2 regions of the Kitasatospora sp. NPDC088391 genome follow, and region 2 is predicted to be linked to the other one. Evidence: predicted binding sites of a transcription regulator. Region 2 holds the regulator's gene; the other holds the start of a gene.
The links. The regulator HspR, encoded in region 2, represses chaperone genes until heat shock. The targets are predictions, from matches to a motif close to TTGAGNNNNNNNNNCTCAA.

Region 1: lon (endopeptidase La) is a predicted target of HspR. The motif match lies at 7,259-7,277, and genes of this name have one in related genera.

Annotation. Positions count from the first base shown of each region.
Region 1 covers NZ_JBIVNB010000007.1:350,986-360,634, forward strand. Annotated here, with positions in the region: gene ACIQBJ_RS22845 (DUF6104 family protein) at 1-66, opposite strand, end outside; gene ACIQBJ_RS22850 (multifunctional oxoglutarate decarboxylase/oxoglutarate dehydrogenase thiamine pyrophosphate-binding subunit/dihydrolipoyllysine-residue succinyltransferase subunit) at 94-3,834, opposite strand; gene ACIQBJ_RS22855 (ATP-binding protein) at 4,135-5,277, opposite strand; gene ACIQBJ_RS22860 (response regulator transcription factor) at 5,379-6,113, opposite strand; gene ACIQBJ_RS22865 (rhomboid-like protein) at 6,411-7,118, shown strand; gene lon (endopeptidase La) at 7,300-9,649, shown strand, end outside.
Region 2 covers NZ_JBIVNB010000003.1:426,322-435,970, reverse strand. Annotated here, with positions in the region: gene dnaK (molecular chaperone DnaK) at 1-1,130, shown strand, start outside; gene grpE (nucleotide exchange factor GrpE) at 1,127-1,717, shown strand; gene dnaJ (molecular chaperone DnaJ) at 1,838-2,989, shown strand; gene ACIQBJ_RS10655 (heat shock protein transcriptional repressor HspR) at 2,997-3,518, shown strand; gene ACIQBJ_RS10650 (hypothetical protein) at 3,724-4,758, shown strand; gene ACIQBJ_RS10645 (hypothetical protein) at 5,394-6,002, shown strand; gene ACIQBJ_RS10640 (LuxR family transcriptional regulator) at 6,010-7,002, opposite strand; gene ACIQBJ_RS10635 (LuxR family transcriptional regulator) at 7,019-8,017, opposite strand; gene ACIQBJ_RS10630 (helix-turn-helix domain-containing protein) at 8,014-8,964, opposite strand; gene ACIQBJ_RS10625 (helix-turn-helix domain-containing protein) at 8,961-9,649, opposite strand, start outside.

The sequences.
Region 1 (9,649 bases), on a different contig from region 2:
GAAGCTGACCTCCTCCTCGCCACGTCGGTTCTGCAGTTCCTCGATGCCACGGTCGGTGAAGTACACGGTGGGGTTTCTCCGGTCGAAGGGATGTCAGAGCGAGAACACTTCGTCGAGCAGCGCCTTCTGCTCGGCGCCGTGCCGCTTCGCGGAACCGACCGCCGGGGCCGAGGACGCCGTGCGGGCGACCCGGCGCAGCCGGGCGGTGCCGCCCGAGCGGCCGACCACGACCTGCAGGTGGTCGACCAGGTTCATCGCGATGAACGGCCAGGCACCCTGGTTCGCCGGCTCCTCCTGCGCCCAGACGAACTGGACGTCCTCGCCGTAGCGGCTCAGCTCCTCCTGGAGCTCCGCGATCGGCAGCGGGTACAGGCGCTCGACGCGGACGATCGCGGTGTCGGTGATGCCGCGCTCGGTCCGGGCCGCCTCCAGGTCGTAGTAGAACTTGCCGGAGGTGATCACCACCTTGCGCACCTGCGCCGGGTCCACCGTGCTGTCCCCGATCACCGGGCGGAACGAGCCGCTCAGGAACTCGGAGGTGGCGGACGCCGCGGCCTTCAGTCGCAGCATCGACTTCGGGGTGAAGACGATCAGCGGCTTGTGGTGCGGGTTGTGCGCCTGCCAGCGCAGCAGGTGGAAGTAGTTCGACGGCAGGGTCGGCATCGCGACCGTCATGTTGTCCTGCGCGCACAGCGCCAGGAAGCGCTCCGGGCGGGCGGACGAGTGGTCCGGGCCCTGGCCCTCCATGCCGTGCGGCAGCAGGAGGGTGACGCCGGAGTGCTGGCCCCACTTCTGCTCGGCGGACGAGATGTACTCGTCGACCATGGTCTGCGCGCCGTTGACGAAGTCGCCGAACTGCGCCTCCCACATGACCAGCGCGTTCGGGCGGGTCAGCGAGTAGCCGTACTCGAAGCCCATCGCCGCGTACTCGCTGAGCAGCGAGTCGTAGACGGTGAACCGGGCCTGGTCCTCGGTCAGGTACATCAGCGGGGTGTAGTCCTCGCCGGTGTTCCGGTCGATCAGCACCGCGTGGCGCTGGCCGAAGGTGCCGCGGCGCGAGTCCTGGCCGGCCAGCCGGACCGGGTGGCCCTCCATCAGCAGCGAGCCGATGGCGAGCGCCTCGCCGGTGGCCCAGTCGATGGTGTTGTCCTCGACCGAGGCGGCGCGGCGCTGCAGCTGCGGCAGCAGGCGCGGGTGCACGGTCAGCCAGTCCGGCAGGTTGACCTGCGAGGCGGCGATCCGCTTGACCATCTCGGCGGAGATGCCGGTCTGGATCGACACCGGGAAGTCCGCGACCGGGCGGCCGGTCTCGGCCGGCGCCGGGGCGGTGGTGGCCTCGCGGACCTCGGAGAACACCTTCTCCAGCTGGCCCTGGAAGTCCTGGAGCGCCTGCTCCGCCTCTTCCATGGTGATGTCGCCGCGACCGATCAGCGCCTCGGTGTACAGCTTGCGCACCGAGCGCTTCTTGTCGATCAGGTCGTACATCAGCGGCTGGGTGAAGGACGGGTTGTCGGCCTCGTTGTGACCGCGGCGGCGGTAGCAGATGAGGTCGATCACGACGTCCTTGTGGAACGCCTCGCGGAACTCGAAGGCCAGCCGGGCCACCCGGACCACGGCCTCCGGGTCGTCGCCGTTCACGTGGAAGATCGGGGCCTCGATCATCCGCGCCACGTCGGTGCAGTACATCGACGAGCGGGAGGACGCCGGGGCGGCGGTGAAGCCGACCTGGTTGTTGACCACGATGTGCACGGTGCCGCCGGTGCGGTAGCCGCGCAGCTGCGACATGTTCAGGGTCTCCGCGACCACGCCCTGGCCCGCGAAGGCCGCGTCGCCGTGGATCTGGATCGGCAGCACCGGGAAGGTCGTGCCGCCGAAGTCCAGGATGTCCTGCTTGGCGCGCGCGATGCCCTCGACGACCGGGTCCACGGCCTCCAGGTGGGACGGGTTCGCGGCCAGCGACACCTTGATGGTCTCGCCGTCCAGGCCGGTGAAGGTGCCCTCGGAGCCGAGGTGGTACTTCACGTCGCCGGAGCCGTGCATCGACTTCGGGTCGAGGTTGCCCTCGAACTCGCCGAAGATCTTGCCGTACGGCTTGCCGACGATGTTCGCCAGCACGTTCAGGCGGCCGCGGTGCGCCATGCCGATGACGGCCTCGTCGAGGCGGTGCTCGGCGGCGGCGTCGATGGTGGCGTCCAGCAGCGGGATGAGCGACTCGCCGCCCTCCAGCGAGAAGCGCTTCTGCCCGACGTACTTGGTCTGCAGGAAGGTCTCGAACGCCTCGGCCGAGTTCAGCCGGCGCAGGATGCGCAGCTGCTCCTCGCGCTCCGGCTTGGTGTACGGCTTCTCCAGGCGGTCCTGCAGCCACCTGCGCTGCGCCGGGTCCTGGATGTGCATGTACTCGATGCCGACGGTGCGGCAGTAGGTGTTGCGCAGCAGGCCGAGGATGTCGCGGAGCTTCATCATCTTCTGGCCGCCGAAGCCGCCGACCGCGAACTCGCGCTCCAGGTCCCACAGGGTGAGGCCGTGCTGGACCACGTCCAGGTCGGGGTGCTTCCGCTGCATGTACTCCAGCGGGTCGGTGTCCGCCATCAGGTGGCCGCGGACCCGGTAGGAGTGGATCAGCTCCATGACGCGCGCGGTCTTGTTGACCTCGTCGTCGTGGGTGGTCGCCACGTCGGTGGCCCAGCGGACCGGCTCGTACGGGATCCGGAGGGACTCGAACACCTCGTCGTAGAAGTTGTTCGCGCCCAGCAGCAGCTGGTGGATCGAGCGCAGGAACTCGCCCGACGCCGCACCCTGGATGACCCGGTGGTCGTAGGTCGAGGTGAGCGTCATGATCTTGGAGATGCCCAGGCGGGCCAGCGTCTCCGGGGAGGAGCCCTGGAACTCGGCCGGGTACTCCATCGCGCCGACGCCGACGATGGTGCCCTGGTTCTGCATCAGGCGCGGCACGGAGTGCACGGTGCCGATGCCGCCCGGGTTGGTCAGCGAGACCGTGACGCCGGTGAAGTCGTCCATGGTCAGCTTGTTGGCGCGGGCCCGGCGGACGATGTCCTCGTACGCCTGCCAGAAGCCGAAGAAGTCGAGCGTCTCGGCCTTCTTGATCGCCGCGACGACCAGCTGGCGGTCGCCGTTCGGCTTGACCAGGTCGATGGCGAGGCCCAGGTTCACGTGCTCGGGCTTCACCAGGTAGGACTTGCCGTCCTCCACCTTGTAGGTGTAGTTCATGCCCGGGTTGGCCTTCACGGCCTGCACCAGCGCGTAGCCGATCAGGTGGGTGAAGGACACCTTGCCGCCGCGGGCGCGCTGCAGGTGGTTGTTGATGACGATGCGGTTGTCGATCAACAGCTTGGCGGGCACCGCGCGCACCGAGGTGGCGGTCGGAACCTCCAACGAGGCGTCCATGTTGGACGCCACGGCCTTGGCCGGGCCGCGCAGCTGCACCAGCTCCGGGCCCGCCGCGGCGGCCGGCGCCGGGGCGGCCGGAGCGGCGGCCTTCGGCGCGGGCGGGGCGGCGGGGGCGGCCGCGAGCGGCGCGGGCGCGGCCACCGGCTGCGCGGGCGCCGGAGCGGCGGCCGGGGCAGCGGGGGCGGTCGCGGCCGGAGCTGCGGCGGCGGGAGCGGCGACAGGGGCCGGCTGGGCGCCGACCGGTGCGGCCTGGGTCACTGGAGTCACCTCGGTACCGGGCTTGTAGTCGGCGAAAAAGTCCCACCAGGCACGATCGACCGAGGCCGGGTCCTGGAGGTACTGCTGGTAGATCTCGTCGACGAGCCACTCATTGGGGCCGAAGCCAGTGGAACTTGCCGAGCTGGGGGTTTCTTGGTGTGGCGACACGGGGCAACCGCCCTCTTCCGCTTCCTTTTGGGATGGTGGACAGCGGGGATTAAGGCTACGCCTCCCACGAGTGATCGCGCAGTCCCCGGTGGGCAGGCGTCGCCCAGATCACATTGTCGGAGCGATTTTTGGCCGGAACCGAGCGTTAGAGGTGCCGGAAAGCAGGGAACAAGGCCCGTGGTCGATCGTGGTCATACCTGTGGAAAATCGGACAAAGCAGTGGTCTGGACCACTTGCCCGGCCCGGCCCGGGAGCGGCCCGACAGGGCCGGACGCCGGTTTGTACCGATTCCGCCACAAGCTAGGCGAGCACCGGAGCCTCACCCGGGAGAGTGACCTCGATCCGGCAGCCCGCGGCCGCCTCCGCCACCCGGATCCGGCCGCCGTGCAGGTCCACCGCCCAGCGCGCGATCGCCAGGCCCAGGCCCGTCCCGCCGTCGCTGCCGGGGCCCAGCGCGGTCGGCGCACCGCTCCGGCCGAACCGCTCGAACACCCGCTCCCGGTCCGCGGGCGGGATGCCCGGGCCCTGGTCCTCGACCTCCAGCAGCAGCCCGCCGCCCTCGGCCGCCCGGGCCCGCACCGTCACGGTGCCGCCCTCCGGCGAGTGCTTGCAGGCGTTGTCCACCAGGTTGGCCACCACCTGGTGCAGCCGCTCCGCGTCCGCCACCGCGGCCAGCTGGGCCGGCTGCACCTCGACGGCCAGCCGGACGTCCGCGCGCCGCGCGTACGCGCCGCCCGCCACCGCCCCGTCCACCGTCAGGCCGCGCAGCACGCCCTCCAGGAACGGGCGGACCTGGAACGGGCGGGAGTCCAGCGGGACCACGCCGTCGTCCAGCTTCGACAGGTCCAGCAGGTGGGTGACCAGGCGGCCCAGCCGCTCGGTCTGCTCCAGCGCGGTGCCCAGGTTCCTCGGGTCCGGCTTCACCACGCCGTCGACCACGTTCTCCAGCAGGCCGCGCAGCGCCGCGATCGGGGTCCGCAGCTCGTGCGAGACGTTGGCGATCAGCTCCCGGCGGTGCCGGTCGGCCGCCTCCAGGTCGCCCGCCATCCGGTTGAAGGTGTCGGCCAGCTCGCCGATCTCGTCCCGGGAGGAGACGTCCACCCGGGCGCTGTAGTCGCCCTCGGCCATCGACCGGGCCGCTGCCGTCATGTCGCGCAGCGGCGCCGTCAGGCCGTTCGCCAGGAACTGCATGAACAGCAGCGAGGCGATCAGCGAGAAGATCATGATGATCCGGATCTGGGTCTCCGACCGGATCGCGACCACCACCATGCCGGTGGCCAGCACCACCGAGACGACCACCAGCAGGGCCAGCTTGCCCTTGATCGAGCGGACCGGGTCGAACGGGCGGATGTCGGCCCACACCCGGCGCGCGGCGCGCACCGCCAGCGGGGGTCGCGGGGCGGCCGGTTCGGCTTCCCCGTTGCGTTGCTGCGGAAAGGTCATGGTGCCCCTGGTCGTCAGGACCTGGTCGTGCGGACTCGTCCCCCGGGGGGACGGCCGGGCGCCGTGCGGGCCCCCCGGAGGCCCGTGCCGGCGGTGCCCGGTCAGGACAGCGGGGCCTCCAGCGCGTAGCCCACGCCGTGCACCGTGCGGATCCAGCTGGCGCCGATCTTCCGGCGCAGCGCCTTCACGTGGCTGTCCACCGTGCGGGTCCCGGACGCGTCGGTCCAGTCCCACACCTCGGCCAGCAGCTGCTCCCTGGTCAGCACCGCGCGCGGCTGCGCGGCCAGGCAGGCCAGCAGGTCGAACTCGGTCGGCGTCAGGTGCACGTCGCCGGCGCCCAGCCGGACCCGGCGCTGCACGTGGTCGATCTCCAGCTCGCCGAACCGCAGCGAGCCCAGGGCGGGGGTGCGGGCGGCCTGCTGGGCCCGCTCGACCCGGCGGAGCAGCACGTTCACCCGGGCCGCCAGCTCGCGCATCGAGAACGGCTTGGTCATGTAGTCGTCCGCGCCGACGCCCAGGCCCACCAGCAGGTCGGTCTCGTCGTCCCGCGCGGTCAGCATCAGCACCGGCACCGGGCGCTGGGCCTGGATGCGGCGGCACACCTCCAGGCCGTCGAAGCCCGGCAGCATGATGTCGAGCACCACCAGGTCCGGCTGCCAGGTGTGGAAGCCGTCCACCGCGCCCGGCCCGTCGTGGGCCACCGCCACCTTGAAGCCCTCGGCGCCGAGCCGGGCGGCGATCGACTCCGCGATCGTCGGCTCGTCCTCCACGACGAGCACCCGTCGCTGGGTGCCCACCTGCCCACCGCTGTTCGTCTCTTGCTGGATCTCTGTCACGGTCACGCCACCGCCCCCAGGGCCTGCGGGCCGACTGCCTGTGGGACAGCGGGCGCCGCTCGTAGTCGTCTTGTTTCCGTTGGTTCCGTCATGAGTGTGCCCGGCCCGCGACCAGGTCACGTTTGGCAGGTCCCCGATCGGACGGGCACGGGCCGCTACCTTACCCGCAGCGGTCGCGACCTGTAACGGTACGTGTGCGAGCGAGGCATGGGGGCACAAAGGTCTTCACAGGACTTCCTCAGACACCTCTCAGTCGCCACCCGTATCTTGGGCATGACGGACAGCCCGGGAGGCACCATGACCAGTGCGGAACTGCGGAGGCGGCTCCTCCGGCCGGGGCTGCGGGCCCTGCCGACCCCGCGGGGCAACCCGTTCGCCCTCGGTTACCTCACCCTGTTGCTCGGCACCACCCTGTACGCGCGCTTCGGCGACCCCGGGACGGTGCACCGGCTCCAGGAGCTGTCCTCCACCGACGCGCACAACCTGCTCGTCCACCCCGCGCTCTCCCTGGTCGGCAGCGGCCTGTGGGTCGCCGGCCCGGTGTGGATGCCCTACTTCTGGGCCTTCGCCGTCACCGTCGCCCCCTTGGAACGACGGATCGGCGGCCTTCGTGCCCTCGGCGTCTTCGGGGCCGGCCACGTCGCGGCGACGCTGCTCTCGCAGGGCGTGGCGGTGGCCACGGTGGCCGCGGGCGGCGCCGAGCCCGGCGTGCTGGACGCGATGGACATCGGCGTCTCGTACGGCGTCCTCACCTCGCTCGGCGCGCTGGCCGGGCTGCTCGGCCCGACCGGGCGGACCCTCGCGCTCGGTGGCGGGGTCGCCCTGATCGCGCACCAGCTGGCCTCCGACCCGGACCTGGTCACCTCGGTCGGCCACCCGGCCGCGCTGGCGGTCGGCGTCGCGCTCTGGCCGCTGCTGCGGGGGCGCGGGCCGCGCCGCCCGCGCCGTCCGGGGCGTGCCCCGGCGTGGCAGTCCCGGCCGCAGGCGGTGCCCGCCGAGGGCTGAGCCCCGCCCCCTTCGGAACCGCGGCCTCCCGGACCTCCCCCGGGCGCCGCGGTTCCGGCGCGTTCCGGGCTGTTCTCCGCCGTGCCCCGGTGTTCTCCCACGGTGAACACCGGCCGGGGAACAATCCCCGCGCGCCGAACCTTAGTCAGGTCAACTCAACTTCACTGACTGGGGAGAGATCATGGCATCGACGTCCGTTCCGCTCACTCTGCCGGTGCTGCCGCTCGACGACGAGGTGGTGCTCCCCGGCATGGTGGTGCCGCTGGAGCTCTCCGACCCCGAGGTGCGGGCCGCCGTGGAGGCGGCCCGGGCGGGCAGCGGCGGCGGCAAGCCGCAGGTGCTGCTGGTGCCCCGGCTGGACGGCTCGTACGCGGCGGTCGGCGCGCTGGCGACGGTCGAGCAGGTCGGCCGGCTGGCCGACGGCGACCCGGCGGCGCTGGTCCGGGCCGTCCGACGGGTCCGGATCGGGGCCGGAACGACCGGCCCCGGCGCGGCGCTCTGGGTGGAGACCACGCCGTTCAAGGAGTCCGACCAGGGCCTGCCCGTGGCCGGCCGGGCCGCCGAGCTGGTCAAGGAGTACAAGGCGCTCTCCACCCAGTGGCTGCGCCGGCGCGGGGCCTGGCAGATCGTCGACCGGGTGGCCGCGATCGAGGACATCGGCGAGCTGGCCGACAACATCGGCTACGCGCCGTTCGCCACCGCCGAGCAGAAGCTCAAGGTGCTGCTGGAGGCCGACCGCCCGGCCCGGCTGGAGTACGCGCTCGGCCTGCTCCGCGACCACCTCGCCGAGGAGGAGGTCAACGACACCATCCGCAAGGACGTCGAGGAGGGCGTGGCCAAGCAGCAGAAGGAGTTCCTGCTGCGCCGCCAGCTGGAGGCGGTCCGCAAGGAGCTGGCCGAGCTGAACGGCGGGACGGGCACCGAGGAGGAGGACTACCGGGCGCGGGTGGAGGCGGCCGCGCTGCCGGAGAAGGTGCGCGAGGCGGCGCTCAAGGAGGTCGACAAGCTGGAGCGGTCCAGTGACCAGTCGCCCGAGGGCTCCTGGATCCGCACCTGGCTGGACACCGTCCTCGAACTGCCGTGGAACGAGCGTTCCGAGGACGCGTACGACATCGCCGCCGCCCGCGCCGTGCTGGACGCCGACCACACCGGCCTGGCCGACGTGAAGGACCGGATCGTCGAGTACCTGGCCGTCCGCAAGCGCCGGGCCGAGCAGGGGCTCGGGCAGATCGGCGGCCGGCGAGGGGGCGCGGTGCTGGCGCTGGTCGGGCCGCCCGGGGTGGGCAAGACCTCGCTGGGCGAGTCGGTGGCGAAGGCGATGGGCCGCTCGTTCGTCCGGGTCGCGCTGGGCGGCGTCCGGGACGAGGCGGAGATCCGCGGCCACCGGCGGACGTACGTCGGCTCGATCCCGGGCCGGATCGTCCGCGCGATCAAGGAGGCCGGGACGATGAACCCGGTGGTGCTGCTGGACGAGATCGACAAGGTCGGCTCGGACTACCGGGGCGACCCGGCGGCGGCGCTGCTGGAGGTGCTGGACCCGGCGCAGAACCACACCTTCCGGGACCACTACCTGGAGGTCGAGCTCGACCTGTCCGACGTGGTCTTCCTGGCCACCGCCAACGTGCTGGAGTCGATCCCCGGACCGCTGCTGGACCGGATGGACCTGGTTCGGCTGGACGGCTACACCGAGGACGAGAAGGTCGCCATCGCCCGCGACCACCTGCTGCCCCGGCAGCGCTCCCGGGCCGGGCTGACCGAGCGGGACCTCACGGTGGACGAGGCGGCGCTGCGCAAGCTGGCCGCCGAGTACACCCGGGAGGCCGGGGTCCGGACGCTGGAGCGGTCGATCGAGCGCATCCTGCGCAAGGTCGCCGCGCAGGCCGAGCTCGGGCAGCGCGAGCTGCCCGCCGCGGTCGGCGCCGAGGACCTGCGGGCGCTGCTCGGGCGGCCGCACCACGTGCCGGAGTCCGCGCAGGAGCCCGCGGTGCGGCGCACCGCGGTCCCGGGCGTGGCGACGGCGCTGGCGGCGACCGGGGCCGGCGGCGACGTCCTCTACATCGAGGCCTCGCTGGCGGACGCCGAGACCGGCTCGACCGGGCTGACGCTGACCGGGCAGCTGGGCGACGTGATGAAGGAGTCGGCGCACATCGCGCTCTCCTACCTGCGCTCGCACGGCGCCGAGCTGGAGCTGCCGGTGACCGGCCTGCGCGAGCGGGGCATCCACCTGCACGTGCCGGCCGGCGCGGTGCCGAAGGACGGCCCGAGCGCGGGCATCACGATGACCACGGCACTGGCCTCGCTGCTGTCCGGCCGCCGGGTGCGGGCCGAGGTGGCGATGACGGGTGAGGTTTCTCTCACCGGCCGGGTGCTGCCGATCGGCGGCGTGAAGCAGAAGCTGCTGGCCGCCGACCGGGCCGGGATCACCACCGTGATCCTGCCGGGCCGGAACGAGCCGGACCTCGACGATCTGCCCGCCGAGGTGCTGGAACGCCTGACGGTGCACCTGGTGTCGGACGTCCGCGAGGTGCTGC
Region 2 (9,649 bases):
AGATCGAGCTGTCCTCCTCCTCGGAGACCTCGATCAACCTGCCCTACATCACGGCCTCCGCCGAGGGCCCGCTGCACCTGGACGAGAAGCTCACCCGCTCCCAGTTCCAGCAGCTGACGGCCGACCTGCTGGACCGCTGCAAGGTCCCGTTCCACAACGTCATCAAGGACGCCGGCATCCAGCTGTCCGAGATCGACCACGTGGTCCTGGTCGGCGGCTCCACCCGCATGCCCGCCGTCGCCGAGCTGGTCAAGGAGCTGACCGGCGGCAAGGACGCCAACAAGGGCGTCAACCCGGACGAGGTCGTGGCCATCGGCGCCTCGCTGCAGGCCGGTGTGCTGAAGGGCGAGGTCAAGGACGTCCTGCTGCTCGACGTCACCCCGCTGTCCCTGGGCATCGAGACCAAGGGCGGCATCATGACGAAGCTGATCGAGCGCAACACCACGATCCCGACCAAGCGCTCCGAGATCTTCACCACCGCCGAGGACAACCAGCCCTCCGTGCAGATCCAGGTCTACCAGGGCGAGCGCGAGATCGCGGCGTACAACAAGAAGCTCGGCATGTTCGAGCTGACCGGCCTGCCGCCGGCCCCGCGCGGCCTGCCGCAGATCGAGGTCACCTTCGACATCGACGCCAACGGCATCATGCACGTGGCCGCGAAGGACCTCGGCACCGGCAAGGAGCAGAAGATGACCGTCACCGGCGGCTCCTCGCTGCCGAAGGACGAGGTCAACCGGATGCGTGAGGAGGCCGAGCGCTACGCGGAGGAGGACACCAAGCGCCGCGAGGCCGTCGAGACCCGCAACCAGGGCGAGCAGCTCGTCTACTCCACCGAGAAGTTCATCGCGGACAACGCGGACAAGCTCCCGGCCGACGTCAAGACCGAGGTCGAGACCGCCATCGGCGAGCTGAAGGAGACCCTCAAGGGCGAGGACGTCGCGGCCATCCGCACCGCCACCGAGAAGGTCTCCACCACCGCCCAGAAGCTCGGCGCGGCGCTCTACGCGCAGGCCGACGGCGCGGGCGCGGCGACCGGTGCGGCCGGGGCCGGCGAGTCCGCCGCCAAGGAGGACGACGTGGTCGACGCCGAGATCGTGGACGACGAGAAGCCCAAGGGCGGTGCCGCATGACGGAGAAGCCGCAGGGCGAGCAGCCCGGCGACGACTCCGCCGCCGAGGAGGCCGTGCTCAAGGCAGCCGAAGAGGCCGTCGCGGGTGCCGGTGCCGACGAACTGGCCGCCGCCAAGCGCGAGGCCGGCGAGCGGACCGCCGACCTGCAGCGCCTCCAGGCCGAGTACCAGAACTACCGCAAGCGGGTCGAGCGCGACCGGGCGACGGTCCGGGAGATCGCGGTCTCCAGCATCCTGGAGTCGCTGATCCCGGTGCTGGACGACATCGGCCGGGCCCGCGAGCACGGCGAGGTGACGGGCGGCTTCAAGTCCGTGGCCGAGTCGCTGGAGACGGTCGTCGCCAAGCTGGGCCTGCAGCAGTTCGGCAAGGAGGGCGAGCCCTTCGACCCGACCATGCACGAGGCGCTGATGCACAGCTACTCCTCGGACGTCACCGAGGACACCTGCGTGCAGATCCTCCAGCCCGGGTACCGGATCGGCGAGCGGATCATCCGCCCGGCGATGGTCGCGGTCGCGGAGCCCCAGCCGGGCACCCAGACCACCGGCGAGCCGGAGAACGGCAAGGCCGACGGTTCGTCCGACAGCTGAGTAACATCCCCGTGCGCTGCGGAGTCGTACGTCGTCCAGTACGGCGGCCGGCTCCGCAGCGCCGTATCACGAGGTTCCACGAACAGATCAGGCAGATCAGGGAGGTGGCGGTCAAAGGCCATGAGCGCTAAGGACTACGTGGAGAAGGACTACTACAAGGTCCTCGGCGTGCCCAAGGACGCCACCGCCGTCGAGATCAAGAAGACGTACCGCAAGCTGGCCCGGGAGTTCCACCCCGACGCCAACAAGGGCGACGCCAAGGCCGAGGAGCGCTTCAAGGACATCTCCGAGGCGTACGACGTGCTCTCGGACGAGAAGCGCCGCAAGGAGTACGACGAGGCGCGCTCGCTGTTCGCGGGCGGCGGCTTCCGCTCCGGCGGGGGCGGCGGAGCGGGCGGGTTCGACTTCGGCGACCTGTTCAACAACGGTGGTGGCGGCGGCGGAGCGGGCGGCCTCGGCGACGTGTTCGGCGGGCTGTTCAACCGCGGCGGCCGGCAGACCGCCCAGCCGCGCCGCGGGGCCGACGTCGAGACCGAGGTCACGCTGAACTTCGAGGAGGCCGTCGACGGCGCGACCGTGCCGCTGCGGATGACCTCGCAGGCCGCCTGCCGCGCCTGCGCCGGCACCGGCGCGAAGAGCGGCACCACCCCGCGGGTCTGCCCGACCTGCGTCGGCGCGGGCACCGTCAGCCGGGGCCAGGGCGCCTTCGCGCTCTCCGAGCCGTGCCGGGACTGCAAGGGCCGCGGCATGATCGTCGACGACCCGTGCGCCGTCTGCCACGGCAGCGGCCGGGCCTCCTCGGCCCGCACCATGCAGGTCCGCATCCCGGCCGGGGTGCAGGACGGGCAGCGGATCCGGCTCAAGGGCAAGGGCGCCCAGGGCGAGCGCGGCGGCCAGCCCGGCGACCTCTACGTCACGGTGCACGTCGACCCGCACCCGGTGTTCGGGCGCAAGGGCGACAACCTGACGATCTCCGTGCCGGTGAGCTTCCCCGAGGCGGCGCTCGGCGGGACCATCGAGGTGCCGACCCTGAACGGCCCGGCCGTGAAGCTCAAGCTGCCGCCCGGCAGCGCCAACGGCCTGACCATGCGGGCCCGCGGCAAGGGAGCCACCCGCAAGGACGGCACCCGCGGCGACCTGCTGGTCACCGTGGAGGTCGTGGTGCCCAAGCACGTCGAGGGCGACGCGCTGAGCGCACTGGAGCAGTACCGCGAGGCCACCGCCTCGGACGACCCGCGTGCCGCCCTGTTCAAGGCGGCGGAGGGAGCGTGAGACCCCGATGAGCCCCCACCACCCCGACAGTCCGCGCGACGGCCGGATCGGTCCCGGCCTGGGCGAGGGCCTGCCCGGCTCCGGCCGGGCGGCCCGCCCCGCCGCCCCGCCGCCCTACGTCCTCACCGAGGACACCCCGGTCTACGTCATCTCGGTCGCCGCCGAGCTCTCCGGCCTGCACCCGCAGACGCTCCGCCAGTACGACCGGCTCGGCCTGGTCTGCCCCGACCGCACGGCCGGCCGCGGCCGGCGCTACTCCGCCCGGGACATCCAGCAGCTCCGCGAGGTGCAGCGGCTCTCCCAGGACGAGGGCATCAACCTGGCCGGCATCAAGCGGATCATCGAGCTGGAGAACCAGGTCGCCGCCCTGCAGGCCCGGGCCGCCGAACTGGTCGACGCCCTGGAGGGCGCCGCCGCGACCCTCCAGCAGCGCGAGGCCGCCGTGCACGCCTCCTACCGCCGCGACCTGGTCCCCTACCAGCAGGTCCAGCAGTCCAGCGCCCTGGTGGTCTGGCGGCCCAAGCGCTGAGCGCGGCCCCGCGTCGGCGAGCCGCCGAGCCCCTGCCCATCGGGGGGTATCGGCGGCGTCGCCGTGCTGGGAGAGTCTTCGCAGGACGGGCGGCCGGGTGTCGCGGGCGGAATCCGCAGCGGGGCGATTTTGCCTATGATCCGTACTGGTCACCGGGCTGGCCGGGCACCGCCGTACACGAGGTCATCGCGGAGGGGAGCAGTCAATGCGCATAAGCCGGGACTCCGTACCGGTCCATTCCGCCGACGAGTTGCTCTCCGTCGCCGCACATGAGGTGTACCTGTCCATTGTGCGTTCCGGCGGCCGGGCCAACACGGCAGAACACCAGGCGGCGGAAAAGCAGATCCAGGAGCTGCTCGATTTCGGACTCCTGATCCACGACACCGACGACCCGTCCGGCGTGGTGGCCGTCGACCCCCGGGCGCTGTCGATATCCCTGAACAGTGCATGGCAACGCGAAGCGGCCCATTTGCTTCAGCGATCGGCGGCGCTCACCGCCGGACTGCGGGATCTCGGCGACGCATTCAGCGAGCTGAACGGCGGGGGCGAAGCCGGCGGAAAGATCGAATACGTCCACGGGTTCACCGCGATCGACCAGCGCCTGGGGATGCTGGTGGAGAACTGCTCGCACGAGCTGCTGACCGCGCAGCCCGGCGGCGGGCGCAGCGCGGAGACCCTGCGGGCCGTGATCGACCGGGACCTCGGGGTGCTGCAGCGCGGCGGGATCACCCGGAGCATCTACCAGCCCAGTGCCCGCTACTCCAGCCCGACGCTGGACTACGTGGAGACGATGACCGCCGCCGGGAGCCAGATCCGCACCCTGGGCGAACCGTTCTCGATCCTGATCATCGCGGACCGCAAGACGGCCGTCATCCCCGGCAGCGAGGACATGAAGCAGGCCGCCTTCATCAAGGACCAGGCGGTCGTCAGCTACCTGCTGCAGGTCTTCGAGTCGCTCTGGGAGCGCGCGATCCCGTTCCACGCGAGCCGGGAGGTGCCCCCGCAGGTGCTGTCGAGCCTGCGCCGGCAGATCATCCGCTCGATGGCGCAGGGCGTCGGCCACCGGGTGATCGCCCGCAACCTCGGCCTGAGCGAGCGGACGCTGGCCCGGCACATCGCCGAGATGCGCGAGGACTACGGGGTGGACACCCTGTTCCAGCTCGGCTGGAAGCTCGCCCAGGAGCCGGAACAGGTCATCGCGGACGAGCTGCCGACGGAACCGGCGACCGCCGAGGACTGAGTCCGCCGGCGTGCGGGAGCGGCGGCCGACCGGAGGTGTCCGGTCGGCCGCTCGGCCCGTCGTCGGAACCGGCAGGGCCCTCGCCCCGGGGGCGTCAGGTGAGGGAGGCCCGACCGTCCGAGGCCACCGCGGAGGGCCATCCGCTGTCCATCGCGACCGTGTGCACGGCGTGCACCGGGGCCGCCGCGTGCGGCCACCCGCTGTCGGCCGCCGACGCCGCACTGGCACCGACGAAAAGGGCAGCACCAATAAGGGCAAAGGTGGCGATGAGGCGACGCGCGATACGCACGGCAGCCCTCCCTTCCAGAGTGATCACGTCAAACGACTTCAACTATGGCAATCCGACTGGATGTTAATAATGCCAACCAGTGGCCGGGAAGCGGTAGTCGACAGGGCGTGTCATCTCCCTGCCATGCAGTGATATGACACCTGGCGGCAGTGGACGACCTCGCAGCCCTGCGGCCACGATCAGTGGGCCCAGCACTCGTGACGAGCCTGATCGGTCAGCGGAGGACCACGCGAGTGGCATGAACTCGGCACTTTGGTTTTGAACCAACGAATGTCAGCAGCATTCGCACACACGCCACGCCCCCCTGGCGGGACATGCCCCGCCGACTGATTCTTGCGGAGTCGACATGAGCGAGCACCACCTGCAGCACCGCGCCGAGGGACGGCGTGCCCGGGTCTTCCTGGCCGCGCCGCTGATGCGGCTGACCGGTCCGGCCGACAGTGTGGTGACGCTGGCCAGCCGGACCAGGCTGACCACGCTGCGGAGCACGCTGCTGGGCAGCGGGGCCGCGGTCTACAGCGCGCACCACAGCGACGCGTGGACGGTGGCCGGGCGGGCGCCCGAGCCGCGGGTGCCCTCGGACTTCCGGGCGATGCAGAGCGCGGACCTGGTGTTCGCGTACATCGGCGCCCCGCTGTCGGCCGGCGTGAGCCTGGAGCTCGGCTGGGCCTCGGCGCTGCGCAAGCCGATCGTGCTGCTGGTGGACGAGGCGATCACCCACAACCCGCTGATCGCCACCATCGAGCAGGTCACCCCGGTGCTGCCGCTGGTGTTCGACGACACCTGGTCGCAGGAGGCGCTGCACCACACCGTGGAGACCGCGCTGGACTGGGCCGGGATGGCGCTGTCGCTGCGCGGCGGCTTCTGGACCGCGCCCGGCGAGCAGTTCCCGCGCCCGCGCCGCGAGCACACCGGCCCGTACGGCTTCTGGTCCCCGGAGATCGCCACCGGCTGACCGCGCGTCAGCTCCCGGCGGCTCCGTCGCGCGGCCCCTCGGCTCCCCGCATCTGCCAGCCCAGCTGGAAGAGGGTCTCCGCGGCGTGCAGTTCGCGCAGCCGGGAGATGTGCGCGGCGACGGTCCGCTCGCCCAGGCCCAGCCGGGCGGCGACGGAACGCTGGGTCAGCCCCTGGGCCAGCAGCCTCCCGACCTGTTCGTGCACCGGCACCGTGCCCTCGCCCTCCAGGCCCGCGGTGCCCCACTGGATGCGCTCCGCGCGCTCCCAGTCCCGCTCGAACGCGTCGACCAGGAACGAGACCACCGCCGGGTCCTCGACGAACGCCGCGCTGGAGTTGTCCGCCGAGGCCGGGACCACGGCGATCCGCCGGTCGAAGACGATCATCCGGCCGAACGGCTCGCTCAGCGTGCGGAACCGGCCGCCCCAGCCGGTGACCTCCTCCGCCCAGCGCACCGTCGGCTCGTCCAGCAGCGCGGTCGGCTCGTAGACCGTCCGGATCGTGCCGCCCCGCTCCAGGAAGCGGCGGGTGCGCTCCCGGGCCCCCGCCAGCAGCTCGGCCGGGCCGGCCCCGCCGGGGTGCAGGGACAGCTCCTCCTCGTACGCCTCGCTCGCCAACTGCTGGACGCGGTGCCGGATCTCCTCGGTCCGGTCGACGTGCTGCACGACGCTGGAGCGGTCCGCGCGGCGCGGGGTGGCGTAGTAGGCGTGGGTGAGGTCCTCCAGCAGGGCCGGCATCTCCTCGGCGCGCAGCAGCATCCGGGTGCCCTCGGCGCGCAGTTCGGCGCTGATCCGGTCGCTCACCGCGCGGGGGTTGACGGCGGTCAGGGACTGCGCGACGGCGTCGTGGGCCAGCAGGCCGAGCTCCATCAGGCGGAGCACCCCGGCCGGGTCCTGCTCGACCGCCTCCCGGAACGCCACCCGGCCGCCCTGGTCGAGGATGCCCTGGTACAGCCGCCGCTCCGACTCGCTGGGCAGGGCGGTTCCGCCGGTCTCGCTCACTGGTCCCCACTCCTTCTCAACCGTCCGCCGCTCCGGGCGCCGTTCCGTCAGGTGGTTCCGCCCGGCCCTCCCGTGCCCCGCGCAGCTGCCAGCCGAGCTGGAACAGGGTCTCCGCATCGTAGAACTCCCGCAGCCGGGCGATGTGCCCGGCCACGGTCCGCTCGGACAGGCCGAGCCGGGAGGCGATCGCCCGGTGGGTCAGCCCGGCCGCCAGCAGGGGCCCGAGTTCGGCCGGCACGCCGGTCTCCCGGGGCGTCCCGGCCAGCGCGTGCCAGTCCGGGCGCTCGGCCCGCGCCCAGTCGCGCTCGAACACGTCGAGCAGGGCGGCCAGGACGGCCGGGTCCTCGACGAAGACGGCGTGCTCGTCGTCGGCGGAGGCGCTGACCACGGCGATCCGGCGGTCGAAGATCAGCATCCGGCGGAAGGGCTCGTCCAGGACCCGGACCCGCTCGCCGGCCGCGGAGACCACGGCGGCGTACTCGGCGGTGGGCCGGTGGGTGAGGGCGCCCGGCTGGTAGAGGGTGCGCAGCGCGATGCCGCGGGCGAGGAACTCCACCGTGCGGTCCCGGGACTGCCGCATCTGGTCGGTGGGGCGGGCGCCGCCGGGCTGCGCGGCCAGGGTCTCGTGCCGCATCTCGGACTCGATCTGCAGGATGCGGTGCCGGATCTGCTGACGGTCCGTCACCCGCTCGACGCCGCGCCCGGGGTCCGGGCGGAGGCGGGCGGTGTCGTACGCCTGGGCCAGGTCCGCCATCCGGGCCGGGACCTGCCGGGACTCGACCAGCCGCCGGACCGCCGCGTCGCACAGGTCGGCGCCGAGCCGGGCGGCGACGGCGCGCGGGTTGACGGCGGTCAGCGACCGGTCCCAGTCGTGGTGCACCAGCAGCCCGAGGTCGACCAGCCGCCGGGTGGCCTCCGGGTTCCGCGCCATCGCCTCACCGAGCGTCACCCGCCCGCCCTGCGCGAGCACTTCGCGGTACAGCGCCCGGTCCTCCTCGGGCAGCAGGTCGCTCACCGGTCCTCCCCGCGCATCAGCCAGCCGAGCTGGACCAGCGTCTCGGCGCCGTGGTGCTCGCGCAACCGGGCCAGGTGGGCGGCGACGGTGCGCTCGGAGACGCCGAGGCGGGTGGCGATCGCCCGCTGGGTCAGCCCGGCGGCGAGCAGGCCGGTCAGTTCGGCGGGCACGCCGGTCTCGCGCGGGGTGCCCGCCAGGGCCTGCCAGTCGACGTGTTCCGAGCGGGCCCAGTCGCGTTCGAAGCGGTCGACCAGGGTGGCGACCACGGCCGGGTCCTCGACGAAGGCCGCTCCCAGCCGGTCCGGGCCCGAGGGGACGAGCGCCACCCGGCGGTCGTAGACCAGCAGGCGGCCGAACGGCTCGTCGAGGACCCTGGTCTGCTCGCCGAGCGCGTTGACCGCCGCGCAGTACTCGGTGGTCGGGCGGTGGGTCCGGGCGCCGGGCTGGTAGAGGGTGCGCAGGGCGACACCGGCGGCGAGGAAGCGGCGGCCCTGCTCCAGGGACTGCTTCAGGAGTTGCGGCGGACGGCCCCCGCCCGGCTGGGCGGCCAGCCGCTCCTCCCGCATCTCGGCCTCGATCTGCACGATCCGGTGGCGGACGTGCACCGCCCGGTCGACGTGGCGCACGACGTCGGCGTGCCCGCGCCGGGCGGCCAGGGAGTCGTAGCCCTCCGCCAGTTCCGCCATCGCGGCCGCGGCCTCGTCGGCCCGGGCCAGCACCCGGGCGCTGTCCTTCCGCAGGTCGGCGGAGAGCCGTTCGGCGACCGTCCGCGGGTTGACCACGTTCAGCAGGCCGTCGAACTCGTAGTGGAAGAGCAGGCCCAGCTCCAGCAGCCGCAGCGCCGCCCCGGCGTCCTGCTCCATCGCCTCGCGGAGCAGCACCCAGCCGCCCTGGGCCAGGATCGACAGGTACAGGGCCTGCTCCCGCCCGGTCAGCAGGTCGGTCACGGCTCCTCCCCGCGCATCAGCCAGCCGAGCTGGACCAGCGTCTCGGCGCCGTGGTGCTCGCGGAGCCGGGCCAGGTGGGCGGCGACGGTGCGCTCGGAGACGCCGAGGCGGGTGGCGACGGCCCGCTGGGTCAGCCCGGCGGCGAGCAGCTCGGTCAGTTCGGCGGGCACCCCGCTCTCGCGGGGCCGGCCGGCCAGGGCCTGCCAGTCGACGGCCTCCGAGCGGGCCCAGTCCCGTTCGAAGCGGTCGACCAGGGTGGCGACCACGGCCGGGTCCTCGACGAAGGCCGCGGCGGTGTGGTCGGCGGCGGCGGGCAGCACCGCCGTCCGGCGGTCGAAGACCAGCAGCCGGGCGTAGGGCTCGTCCAGGACCCGGAGCCGCTCGCCCAGGTCGGTCACCTCGGCCGCGTAGGCGACGGTGGGCGGGTCGGCGAGCGCGCCCGGCTGGTAGAGGGTGCGCAGTTCGATGCCGGCGGCCCGGTGCTTGCGGGTCTGCTCCAGGGACTGCCGGAGGAAGCGGTGCGGCCGGGCGCCGCCGGGCTGGGCGGCGAGGATCTCCTCGCGGCACTCGGATTCGAGCTGCAGGATGCCGTGCCGGATCTGTTCGAGGTCGTGGACGTGGCGCACCACGCTGGAGCGTTCGACCCGGCCGAGGGCCGAGTCGTAGGCCTGGGCCAGCGACTCGT